One region of the Streptomyces sp. NPDC006261 genome, then DNA from elsewhere that is predicted to be linked to it. Evidence: riboswitches for the same ligand, from Rfam matches in the RefSeq annotation. Region 1 holds a riboswitch; the other holds the start of a gene.
What was found. A riboswitch is a leader RNA that binds a small molecule or an ion and turns the genes downstream of it on or off. The one in region 1 is predicted to bind cyclic di-AMP.
Positions count from the first base shown of each region.

Region 1 (5,121 bases):
CGGGTTCCCGGCCTTGCCGATGCCGGTGATGCGGCCGTCGCGGATGCCGATGTCCGCCTTGACGATGCCCCAGTGGTCGATCACGACCGCGCCGGTGATGACGGTGTCGGGTGCGCCCTCGGCGCGGGTGGTGCGGGCCTGGCCCATGGACTCGCGGATCACCTTGCCGCCGCCGAAAACCGCCTCGTCGCCCGCGTGGCCGGGTCCGCCGGAGCGGTCCTCCTCGATCTCGACGAAGAGGCCGGTGTCGGCGAGGCGGATGCGGTCGCCGGTGGTGGGCCCGAAGAGGTCGGCGTACACGGCCCTGTTGAGGTCAGGCATCGAGGGCACCTCCCATCTCGCCGCGCAGGCCGGGGACGATGCGGCGGCCGGCGAGGGGGACGAGCTCGACGTCGACGGGGATGCCGGGTTCGAAGCGGACCGCCGTGCCGGCCGCGATGTGCAGCCGCAGTCCGTGGGCGGCCTGCCGGTCGAAGCGCAGCCCGGGGTTGGCCTCGGCGAAGTGGTAGTGGGAACCGACCTGGACGGGGCGGTCGGCGGCGTTGAGAACGGTGAGGCGGGTGACCGGGCGCCCCTCGTTGAGGGGGATGCCCCCGTCCCCGTACAGGATCTCTCCGGGAATCATCGGCGTGGCCCCGTCAGACGATCGGGTCATGGACGGTGACGAGCTTGGTCCCGTCCGGGAAGGTGGCCTCGACCTGGACGTCGTGGAGCATCTCCGGGATGCCCTCCATGACCTCGTCCCGGGTGAGCAGCTTGCGGCCGGACACCATGAGTTCGGCGACCGTACGGCCGTCCCGGGCACCTTCGAGCAGATGGGCGGTGATGAGGGCGACGGACTCGGGGTGATTGAGCTTCAGCCCGCGCGCCCGGCGCTTCTCGGCCACGTCGGCAGCCACATGGATGAGCAGGCGTTCCTGCTCGTGCGGGGTCAGTTGCACGCTTCCACCTCATCGTCCACCGCCCGGTAACGGCCTCCGGGCGCAGCGGGACCCTATCCCTGTTCAACAGTTCGTTGAACGACGAACCCGGCTCCCGCGACCAGGTATTGCACGTTAGGGCGGAAGTTTTTCCGTCGCGTTAACTGGCCCTTTGCGGACCCATGGACATCGGCCCGCGCAAGCCGTTCTCCAGCACCTCGGGGCGTACGTCCCCGAAGAGAGCCTCCTGCACGATGAAGCCCCGGGCGGTGGCGATCATCGCGCGCGCCACATGGTCGGCCACCACGTCGCCGACCAGGATTCCGGCGTCCCGGTAGGCCTCGACCAGTCCGGTCCATGCGGCGCGCATCGCGGCGTAACCCTCCTCCGACCGCGCCGCCAGTCGCCCGTCGCGCAGCGTCTCGGACCAGAGCGGTACAGCGAGGGCGGCGAAGGTCCGGCGCTCGAGCCCGCACACCGCCCCGTCCAGCACCCGGCCGAGCACCCGGCCCAGCAGCACGTCCGGGGTGGGCGGCGGAGACATACGGCCGGCCTCCTCGAACGCGCCGCGCGAGCGGCAGATCCACGCGGCGACGCTCGCGCGTGCCCTGCGGGTGCTGGACGGCGAACGGCGGGCGGGCCGGGTCGCCGTACCGCCGACCCCGAACTGAGCCGCGCTGCGCGCCGGGAGCGCATGACGGGAGCGGGCCGGTCGTCCTGCCGTGCGACACGCCCGGTCCCGCGATCGATTTCCCTCGCTCGTTCGGCGTAGGCGATCACCCGCGCGAGCGACGGCTCAACTTGCGCCCGACGCGGGAGTCGTACTCGAAATGCGGCCTTTCGTCGCTGGTACGAGGGCGTGCGCCCGGCTCGTCGGCGGGGGCGAATCCCCCCTGTCCACCTGAATGGATCAGTGGTGAGGAGACTCACAAATCCCTGTTTCGACTCGGAAATCCGGCACTTCGTGAGTCAAGATCCCTGGGACGACAAGCCCCCGCCACCGCGGCGGGGCGGTCCGGGTGGACGCCGAGTCCTGCCGCCTCCCGGATGACTGGTCGACAGGAGTGGATCGGCAGGAGTGGAGGACCCGAGCACAACGGGCCGACCGGGAGACCGGGAAGCCCTCGGGGTGAAGCCGCGTCGAGCGGCCGGGCAACTTCGCCAGCCCGAACCCGACAGGTCATCCTTCACAGGCGGCTGACGAAGGGTTGCGCATGTCTGCGCAGGTTCATGTCCCGTCTCTGTTCGCCCGGGTCGGTACGGCTTCCGTGCTCACCCTGGCCGTGACGTCCTCGATGCTGGCACCAGGGCTGGTCGACGATGCCGAGGCCGCCACCCATTCGACGAAGGCGCTGAAGGTCGCCGCGTCGAAGAAGGGCGCTCCCTACAAGTACGGGGCCGCAGGTCCCAACCGGTTCGACTGCTCGGGGCTGACTCTCTACTCGTTCAAGAAGGCCGGGAAGAAACTTCCCCGCACAGCACAGCAGCAGTACAACAAGACCAGCCGTATCTCCTCGTCGAAGCGGAAACCCGGCGACCTGGTCTTCTTCCATTCCGGGCGCAGCGTCTACCACGTGGGCATCTACGCCGGGGGCGGGAAGATCTGGCACTCCCCCAAATCCGGGGACGTGGTGCGCAAGGCGAAAATCTGGTCCAAGAGCGTCTGGTACGGACGGGTCCGCTGACCCACCGGCCGGACGCTCTTCCCTTGCGGGCGGTACGCCGCGCGCCTCGGCGCCGCCCGCAAGGCTCCGGCGGCCCTCCTGGGCGCTCTCGGCGCAGGAGGGGCCCGGTCGCCAGCACCAGTGCAGTCCGGTGAGCGCCACGCCGCTGCCGCGGGCCCATCCGGAGGTCGATCCGGCCGTCACCGGGTACGAGCCGCCGGGCGGAATCGCGGCGGTCACCGCGGGCGAGGTGGACCTGGCGCTGACCCACACCTACGAACAGGCGGTGGCCGACCCGCCGGCCCCAGGTGTCACCGTCGAGCCCCTGCTGTTCGAGGAGTGGTCCTGGCGACGATCTCCGTGGTGCACCGCGGCGACCGGGCGACCGCCGCGGCCGGCGGCGCTGCTCGCCGTGCTGCGGAGCGGGATCGGCCGGGTGGCGGCCCCCTGCGCCGCCGGTTCCCCGAACCGTGCCGTCAGCCTTGGAATGGCACCGCCCAGGGCAGCGCGATCCAGACCGTCTTGCCGCCCTCCGCCGTCGGCACGACCGTGAGCCGTCCCCCGTATTCCTTGGCCAGTGTCCGGATGATCACCATGCCCCGCCCGTTGTCCTGCCGTACGGCCGCGGGCAGCCGCTGGGGCCACCGGGGGTGACTGTCCGTCACCCCGAGGCGCAGTTCCTCGTCGCGTTCGAGGCGCAGATCGACCGTGAAGGTGGGCGACTGGCCGAAGGTGTGCTGGACGGCGTTGGTGGTGAGCTCGGAGATGATCAGCCGGATGGTGTCGGCGAGATCCGTGTCCTCGGAGAGGCCCCATTCGGCCAACGTCCTGGCCACATATCTGCGGGCCGAGGAGACCGAGACCGGATCGCTCGGCAGGGTGACGGTTGCTTCCTGATGGTCTGCCATGGCGACGCCGTCCCTTTCGCGCCCCGGCCGACCGGCAGTCGGCCAGGATTGTGCTTCGCGCCAGACTGCCACTGTTGGAGCTCGCTGTAACGACGTTCGACCAAGATATGCATATATCTGTCGCTCGAAGCGGTGAATTCGGGTCCCGCACAACCCGGACGAAGGGCACACTGACCCCCCTGCGGGCCCGAACCTTGCGGTGTGTGTCGGACCCGTCCCGTTCCGTACCGCACAGTGCGAGGAGACCTGGATGCTGCACGGCCCCGTCGTCCGACGACGGAAGCTCGGCGAGGAGTTACGGAGTCTGCGGCACGCCTCCGGACTGACCAGCCGGGACGCGGCGCGCCTGCTCGGCTGGCACCAGTCGAAGGTGAGCCGTATCGAGACCGGCGCCAGCGGGGTCAGCCCCGAGGACGTGACGCGTCTGCTCGACATCTACGCGGTGCGCGACACGCAGCTGCGCGCCCTGCTCGAAGTGCTCGCCGGGTCGGCGGGCGGCGGCGGCTCGGGGTGGTGGCACGCCTACCGGGGCCTGATCCCGCCCCAGTACCGCGACTTCATCAGCCTGGAGTCCCAGGCCAGTACGGTGCGGACCCTGGAGACGTCGGTGGTGCCGGGGCTGCTCCAGACGGCCGGCTACGCGCGGGCGGTGACCCGCGCCTCGCTGGACGGACTGCCGGCGGACCGTCTGGACTCGCTGGTCGAGGTGCGGCTGGCGCGTCAGAGGGTGCTGCGCGCGAAGCCGCCGCTGCGGTTCACCGCCGTGCTGGACGAGGCGGTGCTGCACCGGGAGGTGGGCGGGCCCGAGGTGATGCGGGACCAGCTGCACCATCTGACACAGATGGCCCAACTTCCCCATCTGGCCCTCCAGTTGCTCCCGTTCTCCGTCGGCGGGTATGTCGGACTCACCTCCCCTTTCGTTATCTTCTCCTTTCCGAACATTTCCGATCTGGATGTGGTCGTTCTTGACCACTTGACGAGTAGCCTCTATCTGGAGCGGAAAGAAGACCTCGAGGCGTACAGCTCGGCCTTCCGCACCTTGCAGACGCACGCACTGACGCCGGATCAATCGCTGGAGCTCCTCGCCGCGATCCGCTGCGGCTTCCGTTAGGACGTCCGACTGCCCGAGGGGGGCATCATGTCCGACCGTCTCGCACCACACGCCGTACCGCCCGCTGGGAGGCCACTGCTGTGGCGCCGCAGCAGCCGCTCCACCGGAATGAACAACTGCGTGGAGACCGCACAGCTCTACGGATCGGAGTACGGCGGGCCGCTCCTCGCCGTACGCGACTCCAAGGACGTGGAACGGCCGCCGCTGCGCTTCTCCCCGTCGGCCTGGACCACGTTCGTGGCCGGGCTGGCGCCGCGTCCCTTCAGCTGAGCGGAGCCAGTGCCTCCCGGGGAGCGGTGGCGACGACCGTGGACACCGCGGCCGTGATCTGCTCCTCGGTCAGGTCCGCCCGCGCGGTCAGCCGCAGCCGGGAGACGCCGTCCGGCACCGACGGCGGACGGAAGCACCCGACCGCCACCCCGGCCCCGCGGCAGTCGGCCGCCCACCGCACCGCCGCGTCCGCGGAGGGCGCCCGGACGGAGACGACCGCCGCGTCGGGCCGGACCGCGGTCAGTCCG
Region 1 is NZ_JBEXSI010000033.1:67,920-73,040, reverse strand. Features, by position in the region: gene ABZ154_RS22180 (urease subunit alpha) at 1-321, opposite strand, end outside; gene ABZ154_RS22175 (urease subunit beta) at 314-625, opposite strand; gene ABZ154_RS22170 (urease subunit gamma) at 639-941, opposite strand; partial or broken gene ABZ154_RS22165 (TetR family transcriptional regulator C-terminal domain-containing protein) at 1,081-1,491, opposite strand; gene ABZ154_RS22160 (hypothetical protein) at 1,448-1,591, shown strand; cyclic di-AMP (ydaO/yuaA leader) riboswitch at 1,945-2,131, shown strand; gene ABZ154_RS22155 (C40 family peptidase) at 2,135-2,605, shown strand; partial or broken gene ABZ154_RS22150 (LysR family transcriptional regulator) at 2,757-2,924, shown strand; gene ABZ154_RS22145 (ATP-binding protein) at 3,061-3,492, opposite strand; gene ABZ154_RS22140 (helix-turn-helix transcriptional regulator) at 3,743-4,603, shown strand; gene ABZ154_RS22135 (DUF397 domain-containing protein) at 4,631-4,873, shown strand; gene ABZ154_RS22130 (8-amino-7-oxononanoate synthase) at 4,866-5,121, opposite strand, start outside.

Region 2 (5,121 bases), on a different contig from region 1:
GCCAGGATCCCATCGGCTACGTGTGGGGGGAGATGGTCCCCGGCATCGGTATGGCCGCCGCCACGTTCTCGATGTCCGTGTACGAGCACACGACGCTGGGCCTGCGGGAGTTCGAGGCCGCGCGGCTGCGGATCGCGCAGATCAACGGGTGCCTGTTCTGCCTGGACTGGCGGACCGAGCGGGACGGGGTGAAGGTCGAGGAGGAGTTCGCCGGGGCGGTGGCCGAGTGGCGTACGACGGACGCCTTCGACGCGCGGACCCGGCTGGCGGCGGAGTACGCGGAGCGGTACGCGCTGGACCACCACGGTCTCGACGACGCCTTCTGGAAGCGGATGACCGCGTACTACAGCCAGGTGGAGATCGTGGAGCTGTCCATGGGCATCGGCTCATGGCTGGCGTTCGGGCGGCTCAACCATGTGCTGGGGATCGACGCGGTGTGTGTTCTGCCGGGTCACTGACGGAGTCCGGGGCCGCCGGGTTGGCACTCCCGGCCCCGGGCTCTCCGTACGCCCCTACAGATCGGTGGCGATGATGCGTTCGATGTTGCGCTCGGCGAGCGCGGTGATCGTCACGAACGGGTTGACGCTGGTGTTACCGGGGATCAGGGCCCCGTCGATGACGTACAGGCCCGGGTAGCCGTGCAGACGGCCGTAGTTGTCGGTGGCCTTGTTCAGGACCACGCCGCCCAGAGGGTGGTAGGTGAGGTGGTCGCCCCAGATCTTGTAGGTGCCGAAGAGGTCCGTGCGGTAGATCGTCCCCTCCTTCTGGTTGATCCTGTCGAAGATGGTCTTCGCGGCGTCGATGGACGGCTGCTTCCACGCCGTCTGCCAGTTCAGTTCGGCCCTGCCCGCCGCCGCGTTCCAGGTGAACCCGGCCCGGTTGGGGTTCTTGGTGATCGAGAGGTAGAACGAGGCCCAGGTCTCGATCCCGGTGGGCAGCGGAGCGACTTCGGCGAACGCTCCGCCGGCGTCCCAGTTGTCGATGCCGCCGGTGGGGATGGACGACTGGACCTTCCCCGTCGGGTCCCAGAGGTGGTTGGCCCGGCCGCACATGACGTTGCCGTTGTCGCCCCAGCCCTTGCCGATCTCGTCGTTGAGGCCGGGCAGCGCCCCGGTCGCCTTCAGGCCGACGAGCAGCTTGCTGGTGCCGATGCTGCCCGCGGCGAAGAAGACCTTGTCCGCCGTGACGGACTTGGTGGCGGTGGTCCGGCCGGTGGTGTCCAGCTGGTCGATGAGGACCGTGTAGCCGCCCCCGGCTGCCGGGGAGACACGGGTGACCTTGTGCAGGGGGGTGATGGCCACCCTGCCGGTGGCCTTGCTCCGGTCGATGTAGGTCTTCTGGAGCGACTTCTTGCCGTAGTTGTTGCCGTAGAGGATCTCGGCGTCCAGCGCGGACTTCGGGACGGTGCCGGCCGCCTCCTGCTTCATGTAGTCCCAGTCGTACACGGCGGGCACGAAGAGGAACGGAAAGCCCGAGCGCTGGGCGTGCTTCCGGCCGACCCGCGCGTACTGGTAGCAGTCGACGCTGTCGAACCACGCGGGGTCGATGGTGGTGACCCCGAGGTCCGCGTTGGCGCGCGGGTAGTAGGTGCTGTACATCTCCGCGGCGTTCACCGACGGGAGGATGGCGGCGAAGTTCTCCCGCTTGGGTGTGACGGCCATACCGCCGTTGACCAGCGAGCCGCCCCCGACGCCGCGCCCCTGGTAGACGGTGATGCCCGCGAACTCCTCGGCGTCCAGGATCCCGGTGTGGCGGTTGACGTGCCGGTCGATCGGGAAGCCGAGGAAGTTGCTGAGCGGCTGCTTCGTCCTGGTGCGCAGCCAGAAGGAGCGGTCGTCCGGCTTGGTGGTGTTGGCGAAGATCTTGCCGTCCGCGCCGGGGGTGTCCCAGGCCATGCCCATCTCGACCATGTGCACGTCCGTGCCGGCCTGGGCGAGCCGGAGAGCGGCCACCGAGCCGCCGTAGCCGGTCCCGACGATCAACACCGGCACATGGGCGCCGGATCCGATCGGGGCCGCTGCCGCCCGGGCCGTGGCCCAGACCGGTGTGGTGGATCCGGCGAGGGCCGCGACCCCGAGAAGAGAACCTGTTCCAGTGATGAATCTGCGGCGGGAGACGCCTCCGGGTGCGCCTTTGTGCGGGGTACTGCCGTTCATGTGACATCCCTCACTCTCGACAGAGTGCAACAGGTTCTACTGTCGATGGCGTGGTATGTCACTAGAAACTTGGGGGTAACTTCCCGGTACGCCGAGGGCCCCGGACCATGCGGTCCGGGGCCCTCGGGCGTGGGCGTGTACGGGATCAGTAGGCGCCGAAGACGTTGTCGATCGAGCCGTACCGGTCCGCGGCGTAGTTGCACGCCGCGGTGATGTTGGCGACCGGGTCGTAGCTGTCGGTCGAGGTGCCGGGCACGTGGTACGCCTGGAAGGTCGGGTCGATGACCTGGAGCAACCCCTTGGACGGGGTGCCCTTCACCGCGTTGGAGTCCCAGTTGTTGATGGCGTTCGGGTTGCCCGAGGACTCGCGGATGATGTTGCGGTGGATGCCCTCGTAGCTGCCGGGGATGCCGTTCTGGGCCATGACCGCCAGCGACTCCCTGATCCAGCCATCGAGGTCGTTCGTGTAGGTGGCGGGGGCGGCCGTGGTGCGCTCCGAGCGATCGGCGCGCTCCGCCGTCGCGGTGCGGTCGGCGGACGGGGCGGCGGCCTTGGAAGCCTTGGGCGCCTTGGCGTCTGACGGGGCGGCAGCCTTGGCGCCGATGGTCAGCGTGATACCCGGGTGAATAAGGTTCGGGTTCTCGCCGACGGCCTTGCGGTTTCCTTCGTACAGCTTCTTCCAGCCGCCGCTGACGGAATACTGACGGGCGATCTTGGAAAGCGTCTCGCCGGACACCACGGAATGCGTGGCGGGCGCAGCCTTCGTCACGGAATTCACCTGGGCGGTCACGGAGACGGGAACGACCGCCTTTTCCGCGGTGACGGAGGGCGCGGGGGCGGCGGATGCGGTGGTGGCACCGAGCACCGGGAGGGCCAGAACGGCTCCACCCGCGGTCACAGCGGCGATGCCGCGGCTCAGCGAGACGGACTTGGGACGGCGGTGCTTACCCTGTGAGGGCATGGGGGATTTCCTCTCCGGCGCCTACGAGGTGAGCTGTCGGGTTCAGACGGGAGATGTCTGGCCGCATGGACATGCGACTTCACCCCTAGCCGTTCCGGATACCGGATCGGCGGCTTACCTGGGTCCCCCGCTCCTGCCGTACGTGGGTGGGTTTCGGATTCCCGGACGGCGGCAGGATTCGGCGTTCCATCCGGATTGATCGTGACCGTAGGCGAAAAGCGCCGGACAGAACAAGCCCCGAATTCCGGATGACCTTTCTCCGCAAGATCGAATGCACGAATTGCCGGCCGCGCCCGTTCCGTCACGGTGTCAACTTTCCTGGCGCAGAAGGGAACCGAACCCTCCACTTCCGCGTCCGCACCTCCGGACGTGATGCTCACCACTTCGCACGGAGGCGGCCGAAACAGGCGCGTCCAAAACCATCTAAGAGCCCTAATAGGGCCTTTATGGAAGAGAGGGCTAAAAGGCCAAAATCACCCATACCGCCTCATAGGAACGGACTTATCGGGCGGTTCCGCAGGCCGGGTCGGAGGCTCCACGGGACCAGGGCTTACCGTGTGGGGTGGAGACTAGTAAGCCAACCCTTACCTTCGACGTACGCTGTACCTGCCCGCGTTCGCCCGCCTTAAGGATCACCACGCCATGACACGCCCCGTCCGCGTCGCCATTGTCGGAGCCGGCCCTGCCGGTATCTATGCTGCGGACGCGCTGCTCAAATCCGAGGTCTGCCAGGACCCGGGGGTCTCGATCGACCTGTTCGAGCGCATGCCCGCGCCCTTCGGCCTGATCCGTTACGGCGTGGCCCCCGACCACCCCCGGATCAAGGGCATCGTCAAGGCGCTGCACCAGGTGCTGGACAAGCCGCAGATCCGCCTCTTCGGCAACGTGAGCTACCCGAACGACATCGGCCTGGACGACCTGCGGTCCTTCTACGACGCGGTGATCTTCTCGACCGGCGCCGAGGCCGACCGGTCGCTCGACATCGCGGGCATCGAGCTGGACGGCTCCTACGGCGCGGCCGAGTTCGTCTCCTGGTACGACGGCCACCCCGAGGTCCCGCGCACCTGGCCGCTCACCGCGGAGAAGGTCGCCGTCCTCGGTGTCGGCAACGTGGCGCTGGACGTGGCCCGGGTGCTGGCCAAGACGGCGGACGAGCTGCTGCCGACCGAGATCCCGGACAACGTGTACCAGGGCCTCAAGGCGAACAAGGCGCTGGAGGTGCATGTATTCGGGCGGCGTGGCCCGGCGCAGGCCAAGTTCAGCCCCATGGAGCTGCGGGAGCTGGACCACTCCCCCAGCATCGAGGTCATCGTCAACCCCGAGGACATCGAGTACGACGAGGGCTCCATCGCCACCCGGCGGGAGAACAAGCAGGCCAACATGGTCGCGCAGACCCTGGAGAACTGGGCGATCCGCGATGTGGGCGACCGCCCGCACAAGCTCTTCCTGCACTTCTTCGAGTCCCCGGTCGAGATCCTCGGCGAGGACGGCAAGGTCGCCGCGCTGCGCACCGAGCGCACCGAGCTGGACGGTACCGGTAACGTCAGGGGCACCGGCAAGTTCACCGACTGGGACATGCAGAGCGTCTACCGAGCCGTCGGCTACTACTCGGAGGAGCTGCCCAAGCTTCCCTTCGACGTGGCCTCCGGCACGGTCCCGCACGAGGCGGGACGCGTCATCGCCGGTGACGAGCACATGGCCTCGGTCTACGTCACGGGCTGGATCAAGCGCGGCCCGATCGGCCTGATCGGGCACACCAAGGGCGACGCCAACGAGACGGTCGCCTGCCTGCTCGAGGACCGCGCCGCCGGTCGTCTGTCCGAGCCGGCGACGCCCGCCCCGGAGGCCGTCGAGGCCTTCCTGGAGAGCCGGAACGTCCGCTACACCACGTGGGAGGGCTGGCACAAGCTGGACGCCCACGAGCAGGCGCTCGGCGTCGCCCAGGGCCGTGAGCGGATCAAGGTCGTGGAGCGCGAGGGCATGCTGGACGCCTCCGGCGCCTGA
Region 2 is NZ_JBEXSI010000023.1:57,037-62,157, forward strand. Features, by position in the region: gene ABZ154_RS17310 (carboxymuconolactone decarboxylase family protein) at 1-458, shown strand, start outside; gene ABZ154_RS17315 (GMC oxidoreductase) at 513-2,156, opposite strand; gene ABZ154_RS17320 (transglycosylase SLT domain-containing protein) at 2,302-3,117, opposite strand; cyclic di-AMP (ydaO/yuaA leader) riboswitch at 3,123-3,311, opposite strand; gene ABZ154_RS17325 (FAD-dependent oxidoreductase) at 3,760-5,121, shown strand.
Region 2: it holds a riboswitch for cyclic di-AMP, as region 1 does, so the genes downstream of both, ABZ154_RS17320 (transglycosylase SLT domain-containing protein) here and ABZ154_RS22155 (C40 family peptidase) in region 1, are expected to answer to the same signal.